3 regions of the Streptomyces sp. NPDC032091 genome follow, and region 2 is predicted to be linked to each of the others. Evidence: riboswitches for the same ligand, from Rfam matches in the RefSeq annotation. Region 2 holds a riboswitch; each other region holds the start of a gene.

Region 1 (4,342 bases), on a different contig from region 2:
GGTCGAGCACCTTGCCCCGTACCGCCAGGTTCGCGTAACGGAAGTCGTGCTCGTCGCGCTGATCCGCCAGGAGTACGGCGAGGCGGTCCGCCCAGCCGAGGTACGAATCCCCGGGTCCCGGGTCCCCCACGCCTTCGGTGAAGCTGTCCCCGATCGCCGCGTACGAGCCGATGGTCTTGAGTGTCGTCTTCGTCGCTGCCACGGGAACCCATCCTTCACCCCCGCCGCCAACCTACGCCAACGTAATGAGGGGTTGACGGACCGTGATCTATACCACGCGGGGGATAAGGAATAAGTACAAGCGGGGCCGGGACCCCCCTCGGGTCCCGGCCCCGCACGCGCCGGCGCTCCGCCGCCGGGGCGGCCTCAGACGCTGACGCCCTTCGAGCGGAGGTAGGCCAGCGGGTCGATGTCGGAGCCGTACGACGGGCCCGTACGGATCTCGAAGTGGAGGTGCGGGCCCGTCACGTTGCCGGTGGCGCCGGAGAGTCCGATGGTCTGGCCGGCGGTGACGGTCTGGCCCGTGGAGACGTTCAGCTGGGACAGGTGGCCGTACTGGGAGTACTTGCCGTCGGCGTGCCGGATGACGACCTGGTTGCCGTACGCACCGCCCCAGCCTGCGGAAACCACGGTGCCCGCGCCGACGGCCCGGACGGTGGTGCCGGTGCTCGCGATGAAGTCCACGCCGGTGTGGTAGCCCGAGGACCACATGGCGCCGGGGGTGCGGTACTGGGTGGAGATGCCGCCGCCGACCGGGGCGACGAAGCCGGCGGCGCTCGCGGGCGCGGACTGCGCGGCGGGCGCGGACTGCTTCATTCCGCGGGACGGGGCGGCGGCGCCCTTCAGCTGCGCGGCGCCGGACGCGCCGGCCGCGCCCGAGCCGGTGGCGGCGGCAGAGGAGGGCGTCGCGTCGGCCGCGTCCTCACCGGCCGCCGGAGTTCCGGTCGAGGATCCCTCGGCCGGTGCCGCAGCCGCCTTGGGAGCGGGGGCCGCGGCCTGCCCGCCGAGGGTCAGACGCAGGCCCGGGTGGATCAGGGAGGGGTCGTCGCCGACGGCCTCGCGGTTGTCCGCGTACAGCTGCTCCCAGCCGCCGGAGAGGCCGCGCTCGGCCGCGATGGTCGAGAGGCAGTCGCCGGACACGACGGTGTACGCGGACGGGGCGGCGGCGGGCGCGGCGGCGGGGGCGGCCGCCGTGAACGCCGCCGGGGCCTGGGCGGGGGCCGCGGCCGGGGTCACGGCGGCGGGGGCGGCCGCGTGGGCGCCGGCGGCGCCCATGAGCGGCAGCGCGAGGGCGGCGCCCCCGGTCCCGGCGAAGGCGAGTCCGCGGGATATGGAACGGGACTTCGGGCGGCGGTGCTTACCCTTTCCGGGCATGACGCATTTCCTCTCCGGCGCCTGCGAGGTGAGCTGTCGGGTTCGGACTGGAGATGTCCGGCCGTACGCGTACGGCTTCACCCCGAGCCGCACCGGATGCGATCCGGTCCGGCGGCCTACCTGGTTCCCCCGCTCCTGCCGCGCGTGGTTGTCGGGTGCGGTTTCCCGGGCGGCGGCAGGATTAGGCGGTCCACCCGGATCGCTCGCGAAGGTAATCCAGCGGGGGCGCGGGCAACAAGCCGTGAATTCCCTGACGGAATAGCAGGTATGAGGGATCAACGGAATTCCGGTCACCCTGCGTCCATTCCGGACCGGCAACGGCCGTTCCGGCCAGGGAATTCGACTTTCGCGATCAGGCACGCACGGTCACCGTATGATCTGGCTCACGGAGTTCGGCCCGATCTCGCGTCCACCCATGGCAAGTTGGTCCCAACCAGAGCAATTCGGACACGCTGCACGCACGGAGGAGCACACGTGACCCAGCAGATACCGCAGGACCTTCCGGCGCACCCCGAACCGGCGCCCGAGATGACCGGAGTGCGCAATTTCCGCGACGTGGGCGGCCTGCCGACCACGGACGGACGGAGGGTCAGGCCGGGACGACTGTTCCGAAGCGGACATCTGGCACATGCCACCGAAACCGATGCGGAATTCCTCACCTCCCTCGGTCTGCACACCGTCTTCGACTTCCGCAACGGTGCCGACCAGGCCGTGGAGGGCCCGGACGTCGCACTCCCGGGCGTGCGCAACGTGAACATCCCGCTCTCGGACCCGGCCGACGGCGGGGAGTTCTGGCGGATGGTCCGCGAGGGAGGCCTCGACCTGCTCCGGGGGCTCCTGGGCGGGGGCAGGGCCGCCGCCCGCATGGCGGCGTCGTACCGCGAGATGGTCCGCGGCCGCACCGCCGAGCACAGCCGGGTGGTGCACGCCCTCGCCGAGGGCAGCGTGCCGGCGCTCCTGCACTGCGCGGCGGGCAAGGACCGGGCGGGGCTGTCGGTCGCGGTCACCCTGCTGGCGCTCGGAGTCGACCGCGAGGCGATCCTGGCGGACTACCTGGTGTCGGGCGCCCCCCACAACCGCTACCGGATGCGGCGCGGCGGCGACGTGCCGGAGGCCCGCTCCGCCGAGGTGGCGGAGCTGCTGGCGCCGCTGTTCGACGCCCGCGCCGAGTACCTCCTCGCCGCGTTCGAGACCATCGACACCCACTGGGGCGGGGTCGACCGCTACCTGGCCGAGGGCCTCGGACTCGCCCCGGCGACGCTGGAGGCACTGCGGGACCGGCTGCTGGACTGAGGCCGCGCGGGGCCCCGGCGGACCGGGGCCCCCACGGCCGGCTAGCGGTTGCCCACCGCCTGCTTGACCAGGGTCCGGCCGAAGTCCCACATCAGCGAGCCCCCGCCGTGCGCCTCGTCCATGACCTCGCGGAAGGCGCCGACGAACCGGTCCACGTCCGCCTCGTCCACGATCAGCGGCGGGATCAGCTTGATGACCTCCAGGTGGTCCCCCGAGACCTGGGTGAGGATCCGGTGCCGGTTCAGCAGCGGCACCACGACCATCTGGGCGAACAGCCCCTTGCGGGCCGCCTGGAGCATCGTCCAGCGGCTGCGCAGGCCCAGCGAGGACGGGCGGCCGAACTCGATGCCGATCATCAGCCCGCGCCCGCGCACCTCGTGCAGCATCTCGTACTCGTCGACGAGCGCGGCCAGCCTCCCGCGCAGCAGGTCGCCCATGGCCCGGGCGTTGGCCACCACCTCCTCGCCCTCCATGACGTGCAGGACCGCCAGCCCGGCCGCCATCGCCTGGGCGTTGGAACCGAAGCTCGCGGAGTGCACGAGGACTCGGTCCATCGACGAGTAGACCTTCTGGAAGATCCAGTCCTTGCCCAGGGTCGCACCGACGGGCACGTAGCCCCCGGACAGGGCCTTGGCCACGCACACCAGGTCCGGTTCCACGCCCGGTTCGTTCTGGTACGCGTAGAAGTCCCCGGTACGGCCCAGGCCCGTCTGCACCTCGTCGGCGATCAGCAGCGCCTTGTGCCGGTGCAGGAGCTCCTGGGCGGCGGCCAGGAACCCCGGCGGGGCGGCGTGCACCCCCTTGCCCTGGATCGGCTCCACGACGAAGGCGGCCACGTCGCCGCGGCGCAGTTCGCGCTCCAGGGCCGCGAGGTCCCCGAGGGCGATCTTCGTGTCGGGCAGCAGCGGCGCGAATCCGTCGCGGAAGCCGCCCTCGCCGTTGACCGACAGCGAGCCCGTGGTGAGCCCGTGGAAGGCGTGGTCGCAGTAGAGGATCCTGGGCCGGCCGGTGGCGTACCGGGCGAACTTCAGGGCGGTCTCGACGGCCTCGGTGCCGCTGTTGCCGAAGAAGACCCGGTCCAGGTGGGGGCTGTGGGACAGCAGCTTCTCGGCCAGCAGCCCGGGCAGCGGCGGGCAGTCGAAGCGGGTCAGGTCGGCGAGGCCGGCGTCCAGGACGTCGTGCAGGGCCCGGCGGACCACGGGGTGGTGGCGGCCCAGGCCCATCACCCCGAAGCCGGCGAGCATGTCGAGGTAGTCGTTGCCCTCGTCGTCCCAGAAGTGGGCGCCCTCGGCGCGCACGTAGACCTTGTCGAAGCCGATGGTGCGCAGCATGCGGGGCAGCTGGTGGTTGAGGTGGCGGGCGTGCAGCTCGTAGCGCTCCCCGCCGCGCCCGGCGAGCAGCGCGGCGAGGTCGAAGCCCCCTCCCCCGCCGGCGGCCCCCGTCCGCGGCGCCGTCATGCCGACGCGTCCCGGTTCCCGGCGATCGTCTCGCGGGCGGCGCGCAGGGACTCCTTGAGGGAGCCCATGGTGGCGAGGACGGCGGTCGGCTCGTAGCCGCAGTGCGCCATGCAGTTGGCGCAGCGCGGGTCCTTGCCCCGGCCGTACTTGCTCCAGTCGGTGTCGTCGACCAGTTCCCGGTAGGTGGGCACGTATCCGTCGCTCATCAGGTAGCAGGG
Region 2 (4,342 bases):
TTCCGGGGCCGTCCCGCACAGCGGAGACCCGTCGGCCGGAAAATCCGCGGCAGCGAGAATTTCGTCACCGGAATTGACCGGAAGCAGCCGCCCGTCCCGCCCCGGGTGAATTCCGCGGCCCACCCTTTTATACGCGCCCCGCGTTAATTCCGGCCACCCGCCGTGTTTACGGCACGTTGCAAAATCCTCACCCGCGGCCGGAACACCCCCACCGCCCGCTCCCCGTGCAGCGCGGCCAGCGCCCGGGCCCGCTCCGCGTCCCCCCGCGCCACCGCGTCCACGAGCGCCCCGTGCTCCGCCCAGGAGTCCACCGGCCGGGCCGGCGCCCCCACCTCGTACAGCCAGGCGATCTTGCGCCGGGTCTGCGCCAGGAGCGCGATCAGCCCCGGGCTGCCGGACGCCTGGGCGAGGGTCTCGTGGAACCAGCTCCCGAGCGCCCGCAGATCCTCCCCCGGGGCCCGCCCGGCGCGCTCCTGGCCCAGCCGCACCATCCCCCGCAGCACCTTCAGGTGCGCCTCGGTCCGCCGCCGGGCCGCGCGCGAGGCCGCGAGGGGCTCCAGCAGCAGCCGCAGCTCCAGCAGGTCGGCCGCCTCCTGCTCGCTCGGCTCCGCCACGCACGCCCCCGCGTGCCGCCGCGTGGTGACGAACCCCTCGGACTCCAGCGTGCGCAGCGCCTCGCGCACCGGGACCCGCGAGACCCCGTACCGGCGGGCGAGCACCTCCTCGGTCAGCCGGCCGCCCGGCCCGAAGAATCCGGAGACGATATCGTCGCGAATGGCTGTGCACACCGCGTGCGCCGGAATACGCAAGGCCGGACCTCCGCTGGGTTTCGCTGGGTTTCGTTCCGATCGACCGTGCCGCCTGCGACTCTATGACAACACGCGGAGATTTCCGAGAACGCCCGGAAATCCGGAAGGAAGAAACCGGAAAACGACAGAAGGCCCCGGCTCGGAGAGCCGGGGCCTTCTTCACGAAGTCGGGTCAGATGCCGACACCGTGCTGGCGCAGGTAGGCCAGCGGGTTGATGTCCGTGCCGTACGTGGCACCGGTGCGGGCCTCGAAGTGCAGGTGCGGGCCGCTGGAGTTGCCCGTGGAGCCCGACAGGCCGATCTGCTGGCCGGCGGTGACGGTCTCGCCGACCGAGACGTTCAGCGACATCATGTGCCCGTACTGAGTGTAGGTGCCGTCGTTGTGGCGGATCACGACGTTGTTGCCGTAGGCGCCGCCCCAGCCGGCCTCGACGACGGTGCCCGAGCCCACGGCGTGGACGGAGGTGCCCTCGTCGGCGTGGAAGTCGATGCCCGTGTGGCTGCCGGAGGACCACATGCCGCCGCCCGCGCCGTACTGGGTGCTGACGTAGGAGCCGTCGACCGGGGCCACGAAGGTGTTGGCGCGCTTGCGGGCCTCTTCCTGGGCGGCCTTCTCGGCGGCCTCGCGCTCGGCCTTCTCCTTGACCTCGGCGACGCGCTTCGCCTCCTGGGCGCGCACCTTCGCCTCGGCCTCGGCCTGCGCCTGGGCGGCGACGGACTCGGCGGCGGTCTGCTGGGTCGCGGCCTGGACCTCGATGTCGTCCTGGAGGCCGTCGGCGACGACGACGGCGTTCAGCGCGCCGGTGTCCTCCGGGGACGGGCCGCCGTGGGAGTCGGCGGCGAAGGCCGGAGCGGCCAGGGTGGCGACCACACCCGTGGTGGCGAGGGCCGCGATGCCGGCGTAACCGGCGGTCTTGCGGCTCAGACGGCTCGAACCACGGTGCTTGCCGGTAGCGGCTGTACGACTGCCGAACGCCATGGAGGGGGTGATCCTTTCCTTCCTTCTCGCCTACCGGGTTAGCTGACGGGTTCGGAGCAGGAAGGTCTCCTACGGCCCCCCTCTGACGAGGCGGTCCGATTCACCCCAGGGACTGATGCGGGTCCCCGGCTCCCCAGGCTCGCGCCTGACGGGGACTCGGCGATCGCTGCCCGGTGCCGCGGGTGCGGCTGGCACAACTGACGGACAGCACGCCTGACGCTAGGCGGATCATCAGTCAATCGCCAAACAGACGAGCGGATTTGTTGCGTACGCCACACCGCATACCTGCAACCACACCACTAAACGGACAAAGGGGGCCCGATGGATGCTCCACCGGGCCCCCTCGAAAACCAGCCGACCGCAGGTCAGTTGGTGACGACCGTGACCTCACCGATGCCGAGGGCCAGGACCGGCTCCTCGATCTGCGCCGCGTCCCCCACGAGGACCGTCACCAGCCGGTCCACCGGGAAGGCGCTCACGACCGCCGAAGTGGCCTCCGCCGTACCGGTTTCGGCCAGCCGCGCGTACAGCCGCGCCTGGTAGTCGTCCGGCAGCTCCTGCTCCACCTGGTCGGCCAGGGTCCCGGCGACCGAGGCGGCCGTCTCGAACTTCAGCGGGGCCACGCCCACCAGGTTCTGCACCGCCACGTCGCGCTCGGCGTCCGTCAGCCCCTCGGCGGCCAGCGTGCGCAGCACCTGCCACAGGTCCGCCAGCGCGGGACCGGTGTTGGGGGTGTCCACCGAGCCGCTGATGGCGAGCATCGAGGCGCCCTTGCCGTCGGCCGTGGAGCGCAGCACCTGGCCGAAGGCGCGCACCCCGTAGGTGTAGCCCTTCTCCTCGCGCAGCACCTTGTCCAGGCGGGAGGTCAGGGTGCCGCCCAGGCAGTAGGTGCCGAGGACCTGCGGGGCCCAGACGATGTCGTGCCGGTCCGGCCCGATCCGGCCGATCAGCAGCTGCGTCTGGACCGCGCCGGGCCGGTCCACGATGATCACGCGGCCCGTGTCGTCGGCCGTCACCGGCGGCACCGGCAGCGGCGCGGCGGTGCCACCCGTCCAGGCGCCCAGGGTGTCGGCGAGGACCGCGTCCAGGTCGATCCCGGTCAGGTCGCCGACGACCACCGCGGTGGCCGTGGAGGGGCGTACGTGGGCCTCGTAGAAGGCGCGTACGGCGGCGGCGTCGATCCGCGCGACCGTCTCCTCGGTGCCCTGGCGGGGGCGGGACATGCGCAGCGTGGCCGGGAACAGCTCCTTGGAGAGCTCCTTGGCGGCGCGGCGCTGGGGGTTGGCCTGCTCGTGCGGGATCTCGTCGAGCCGGTTGCGCACCAGCCGGGAGACCTCGCCGTCGTCGAAGGCGGGGGCGCGCAGCGCCTCGGCGAGCAGCCCTAGCGCCTTGGGCAGGCGGGAGGCCGGGACCTCCAGGGAGACCCGCAGGCCGGGGTGGTCGGCGTGGGCGTCGAGGGTGGCGCCGCAGCGCTCCAGCTCGGCGGCGAACTCCTCGGCGGAGTGCTTGTCGGTGCCCTCCGACAGGGCCCGGGCCATGATCGTGGCCACTCCGTCGAGGCCCGCGGGCTCGGCGTCGAGCGGGGCCGCGAGGTTGACCTCGACCGCGACGACCTGCTGGCCGGGGCGGTGGCACCGCAGCAGGGTCAGGCCGTTGCCGAGGGTGGAGCGCTCGGGGGCGGGGAAGGCCCACGGCTTGGCCTCGCCGGCCTGCGGACGCGGGTGGAAGGTCATCGTGACGGCTGCGGTGTCGCTCACTGCTCCGCCCCCTCGTTCTCGTCGCTCTCGTCGTTCTCTTCGGAACCGGTCAGCGGCTCGTAGACCAGGACCGCGCGGTTGTCGGGGCGCAGCCGGGCGGCGGCCACGGCCTGCACCTCCTCGGCGGTGACGTCCAGGACGCGCCGCACGGCGGTCAGCGCCAGCTGCGGGTCGCCGAACAGCACCGCGAAGCGGCACAGTTCGTCGGCGCGGCCGGCGACGGTGCCCAGCCGGTCCAGCCATTCGCGCTCCAGCTGCGCCTGCGCCCGCTCCATCTCGTCGGCCGTGGGGCCCTCGGCGGCGAACCGGGCGAGCTCCTCGTCGACGGCCGCCTCGATGGCGGGCACCTCGACGCCGCTGGAGGTCTTCACGTCCAGCCAGCCCAGGGAGGGCGCGCCGGCCAGGCGCAGCAGGCCGAAGCCGGCGGCGACGGCGCTCTGGTCGCGGCGGACCAGGCGGTTGTGCAGGCGGGAGGACTCGCCGCCGCCGAGGATCGTCAGCGCCACGTCGGCGGCGTCGCACTCGCGGGTGCCGTCGTGCGGCAGGCGGTAGGCGGCCATCAGCGCGCGGGCCGGCACGTCCTCGACGATCTCCTCGCGCAGCTGCCCGCCCATGATCTCGGGGAGGGTGCCGTCGCGGGGCGGCTGCTTGCCGTCGTGCGCCGGGATGCTGCCGAAGTACTTCTCGACCCAGGCGAGGGTGCGCTCGGGGTCGATGTCGCCCACGACCGACAGGACGGCGTTGTTGGGCGCGTAGTACGTGCGGAAGAAGTTCCGGGCGTCTTCCAGGGAGGCCGC
Region 3 (4,342 bases), on a different contig from region 2:
GCTCACCGACCACCTCATCGACGCCATCGTGGAAAAGGCGGGGGCCGAGCGGAAGGGGGAGACGGACCTCATCCACGAGTTCGCGTTCCCCCTCCCCATCTACGCCATCTGCGAGATGCTCGGTGTACCGCGCGAGGACCAGGACGACTTCCGCGACTGGGCCGGGATGATGATCCGGCACGGCGGCGGTCCGCGCGGCGGGGTCGCCCGGTCGGTGAAGCGGATGCGCACCTATCTCGGGGAACTGATCCACCGCAAGCGGGACGATCTGGGCGATGACCTCATCTCCGACCTGATCCGGGCGAGTGACCACGGCGACCACCTGACGGAGGCCGAGGCCACGGCGATGGCCTTCATCCTGCTGTTCGCCGGCTTCGAGACGACCGTGAACCTCATCGGCAACGGCCTCCACTCCCTCTTCATGAACCCCGCTCAGCGCGCCCTCCTCCAGGACTCCCTCGCCGCGGGCGAGACCGGCCTGCTGGAGACCGGTATCGAGGAGCTGCTGCGCTACGACGGCCCGGTGGAGCTGGCCACCTGGCGGTTCGCCACCCGGCCGCTGACCCTCGGCGGGCAGGACATCGCCGCCGGCGACCCGGTGCTCGTCGTCCTCGCGGCGGCCGACCGCGACCCCGCGCGCTTCGCGGACCCCGACGCCCTCGACCTCTCCCGGAGTGACAATCAGCACCTCGGATACGGCCACGGGATCCACTATTGCCTCGGCGCCCCGCTGGCCCGCCTGGAGGGCCAGACGGCGCTCGCGACTTTGCTGAAGCGTCTGCCGGATCTGGAACTTGCCGTTCCCCCCACGGACCTGCGCTGGCGCGGCGGACTCATCATGCGGGGCCTGCGCACCCTCCCCGTCCGCTTCACAGTCCCGAACGCCTGAGGCGGGTGCGAAGCCCGGCGGGGGCGGCGGAACTGACCGGAATTCAGTACTCGGCCGAACTTGTGACATCCGTTCGAAGGCGGCTAGGTTCTGCCGTTACCCCGCCGTTATACGAAAGGTGCAGGCTCATGCTTCCCGGGAACGGCCGCCACAGACGACCCCGTCAGGTCCCCGCCATCGTCGTCACCGCCGGAGTCACCGGCTCAGCGCTGGCCCTGCCGCTGCTCGCCGCCACGGGCGCGAGCGCGGCCGACACCACGACGTGGGACAAGGTCGCCGACTGCGAGAGCGGCGGCACGTGGAGCGCCAACTCCGGCAGCGGAGCCTACGGCGGCCTGCAGTTCACCCTGGAGCAGTGGAAGAGCGCGGGCGGACTGGAGTACGCCGAGCGCCCCGACCTCGCGAGCCGCTCGCAGCAGATAGCGGTGGCCGAGCGGGTGCTGGAGTCCCAGGGCCCCGAGGCGTGGCCGCTGTGCTCGGCGTCGGCCGGGCTGTCGAAGAACGGGCCGAAGCCGGACGTGGACACGGGAACCTCCAAGACCCCCGGGCCGGTCGGCGCCACCCCGGTCCGGCCGGACTTCTCGGTGCCCGCCACGGGCAAGGGCGGTGCCTCCACGGACTTCGGGGCGCCCACCCCGGCACCCGGCGCCCCGGCTGCGGGCGTCCTGCCCGACTTCCCGCTGGGAGCCTCCAGCGGACTGCCCGTCATGCCAGAGCCGGACTACTCCGTGCCCACCACCCCGACCACCGGCCCCACCTCCCCGACCACCGACCCGACGAACCCGGGCAACCAGAACAACTCGAACAACCAGGGCAACCAGAGCAACCAGGGCAACCCGAACGGCCAGGGCAACCAGGGCAACCAGGGCAACCAGGGCAACTCCAACAACCAGGGCAACCCGGCCAATCCGGCCACGGCCACCCCCACCGCCCCGGTCGACCCGACGGCCCCGGCCACCCCGGGCGCCACGCCCTCCCCGTCGCCCACCGCGGCCGCCGACGGTGGCGGCAAGCACCGCGGCCCCGCCGCGATCGAGGTGCCCGCGGCCCCTGGCACGGCGTCAGCGGCCGCCGAGCCCACGTACACCGTGAAGCCGGGCGACAACCTGGCGGCCATCGCGGACGCCAACGGCCTCAAGGGCGGCTGGAGCGCCCTCTACAAGGCCAACGAGCAGGTCATCGGGACGGACGCGGACCTCATCAAGCCCGGTCAGAACCTGGATCTAACCAAGAAATAGGGGTAGTTCGGGCAGCCATTACGGGCTGAATGTCCGTTATCGGCAAGTGAGACATGCATCTCTTCCGGACAACTGGCGTGTCTCGTTCCGGAACTTCCGCAAACCCCGCCCCGACCTGCGCAAACGCGCTTCCGAGGAACGCAAGTAGGCCGGTTTCTCCCCAAAATCACACGTTGAACATCGGGGAGAGACCTGCCTACCTTCTGAGTCGCCCGCCACCGCGGGCTCCTTCGACCGCATCGCCGAATCCTGCCGGCGGCCGGAGGGAACAGTCGTCGCGCAAGCGCCGTTGGCAGGAGCGGGGGAACCAAGGTAGTTGCCGGGAAAGGCCGTTGAGAGACGGCCCGCGTACCGGCTAGGGGTGAAGACGCGCAACTGCGCGGCCGGGCAACTCATCCGCCCGAACCCGACAGCTCACCTCGAAGGCGTCGGTGAGGAGAACTCCATGCTGCTTTCCGGCAAGGGCAAGCACCGCCGCGGCTCCAAGGCCGTCCGTATCGTCACGCTCGCCGGTGTCGCCGGTGTGGCCGTCGCCGCCCCGCTGATGGCGGCCGGCTCCGCCAGCGCCGCGACCGTCTCGGAGTGGGACAAGGTCGCCTCGTGCGAGTCCGGCGGCAACTGGTCCATCAACACCGGCAACGGTTACTACGGCGGCCTCCAGTTCTCCGCGTCCACGTGGGCCGCGTACGGCGGCAAGGCGTACGCCTCCCAGGCCAACCAGGCCAGCAAGTCGCAGCAGATAGCCATCGCCGAGAAGGTCCTCAAGGGCCAGGGCAAGGGCGCCTGGCCGTCCTGCGGCGTCGGCCTGTCCAACTCCGCCTACAACGGCGGCGGCTCGACCACCACCCCGGCCAAGCCGAAGCCGGAGACCAAGCCGGCCCCGGCCAAGCCCGCCCCGGCGAAGCCTTCCGCCCCGAAGGCCGACACCGACACCGAGACCAAGAGCACCGGCTCCGGCTCCGGCAACTGGACCCCGTCCAAGCCGGCCCCGTCGAAGCCGTCCGCCCCGAAGACCGAGACCCCGGCGACCGGCAACGGCTCGTACACGGTCGCGGAGGGCGACACCCTCGGCACCATCGCCCAGGCCAACGGCGTCAAGGGCGGCTGGGAGAAGCTGTTCGACCTGAACAAGGACGTCGTCAAGGACGCCGACCTGATCTTCCCGGGCCAGAAGCTGAAGCTCAGCTGAATTCCCGCGTAACACCCCAGCGGCATCCCGCCGCTGCCCGTGGCACCGACGCCCGGCGCGCAGCCCCTTGCGCGCCGGGCGTCGCCATGTCCGGGGTCGGCCCCCGATATTCCAGGGCTCTATGTCCTGGAAGGCGGGTATTCGGCCCCTTTTTCGTCCCAGGACCCGGGCGGCGGCTGGCCGACCGCCCGGAGCCGGTTAGGCTCTAGTCGGCGAGGCCGTCCCAGGCCCCACGCCACCGCACACCCAGCGTCACATCCCAGAAGGAGATGCTCGTGCCGTCCATCGACGTCGTCGTAGCCCGGGAAATCCTGGACTCCCGAGGCAACCCCACGGTCGAGGTCGAGGTGGGCCTCGACGACGGCAGCACCGGCCGTGCTGCAGTTCCGTCCGGCGCCTCCACCGGAGCGTTCGAAGCCGTTGAGCTCCGCGACGGCGACCCCAACCGCTACCTGGGCAAGGGCGTCGAGAAGGCCGTCCTGGCCGTCATCGAGCAGCTCGGCCCGGAGCTCGTCGGCTACGACGCCACCGAGCAGCGCCTGATCGACCAGGCGATGATCGACCTGGACGCCACCGAGAACAAGGGCTCCCTCGGCGCCAACGCCATCCTCGGCGTCTCCCTCGCCGTCGCGCACGCCGCGTCCGAGGCCTCCGACCTCCCGCTCTTCCGCTACCTCGGCGGCCCGAACGCGCACCTGCTGCCCGTTCCGATGATGAACATCCTCAACGGCGGTTCGCACGCGGACTCCAACGTCGACATCCAGGAGTTCATGATCGCGCCGATCGGCGCGGAGTCCTTCTCCGAGGCCCTGCGCTGGGGTGCCGAGGTCTACCACACCCTCAAGAAGGTCCTCCACACCAAGGGCCTGTCCACCGGCCTGGGCGACGAGGGCGGCTTCGCCCCGAACCTGGAGTCCAACCGCGCCGCGCTCGACCTCATCATCGAGGCCATCAAGCAGGCCGGCTACACCCCGGGCAAGGACATCGCGCTCGCGCTCGACGTCGCCGCGTCCGAGTTCTACAAGG

The links. A riboswitch is a leader RNA that binds a small molecule or an ion and turns the genes downstream of it on or off. The one in region 2 is predicted to bind cyclic di-AMP.
Region 1: linked by a shared signal. The riboswitch ahead of ACZ5NJ_RS12160 (LysM peptidoglycan-binding domain-containing M23 family metallopeptidase) and the one ahead of ACZ5NJ_RS19630 (M23 family metallopeptidase) in region 2 are both predicted to bind cyclic di-AMP.
Region 3: linked by a shared signal. The riboswitch ahead of ACZ5NJ_RS33435 (transglycosylase family protein) and the one ahead of ACZ5NJ_RS19630 (M23 family metallopeptidase) in region 2 are both predicted to bind cyclic di-AMP.

The regions. Positions count from the first base shown of each region.
Region 1 covers NZ_JBVILR010000006.1:51,807-56,148, reverse strand. The annotation lists gene ACZ5NJ_RS12165 (SGNH/GDSL hydrolase family protein) at 1-202, opposite strand, end outside; gene ACZ5NJ_RS12160 (LysM peptidoglycan-binding domain-containing M23 family metallopeptidase) at 367-1,374, opposite strand; cyclic di-AMP (ydaO/yuaA leader) riboswitch at 1,378-1,527, opposite strand; gene ACZ5NJ_RS12155 (tyrosine-protein phosphatase) at 1,849-2,667, shown strand; gene ACZ5NJ_RS12150 (aspartate aminotransferase family protein) at 2,709-4,124, opposite strand; gene hpnH (adenosyl-hopene transferase HpnH) at 4,121-4,342, opposite strand, start outside.
Region 2 covers NZ_JBVILR010000011.1:122,774-127,115, reverse strand. The annotation lists gene ACZ5NJ_RS19635 (GntR family transcriptional regulator) at 144-809, opposite strand; gene ACZ5NJ_RS19630 (M23 family metallopeptidase) at 982-1,788, opposite strand; cyclic di-AMP (ydaO/yuaA leader) riboswitch at 1,802-1,960, opposite strand; gene ACZ5NJ_RS19625 (M16 family metallopeptidase) at 2,154-3,521, opposite strand; gene ACZ5NJ_RS19620 (M16 family metallopeptidase) at 3,542-4,342, opposite strand, start outside.
Region 3 covers NZ_JBVILR010000029.1:84,099-88,440, reverse strand. The annotation lists gene ACZ5NJ_RS33445 (cytochrome P450 family protein) at 1-889, shown strand, start outside; gene ACZ5NJ_RS33440 (transglycosylase family protein) at 1,018-2,127, shown strand; cyclic di-AMP (ydaO/yuaA leader) riboswitch at 2,402-2,570, shown strand; gene ACZ5NJ_RS33435 (transglycosylase family protein) at 2,573-3,316, shown strand; gene eno (phosphopyruvate hydratase) at 3,586-4,342, shown strand, end outside.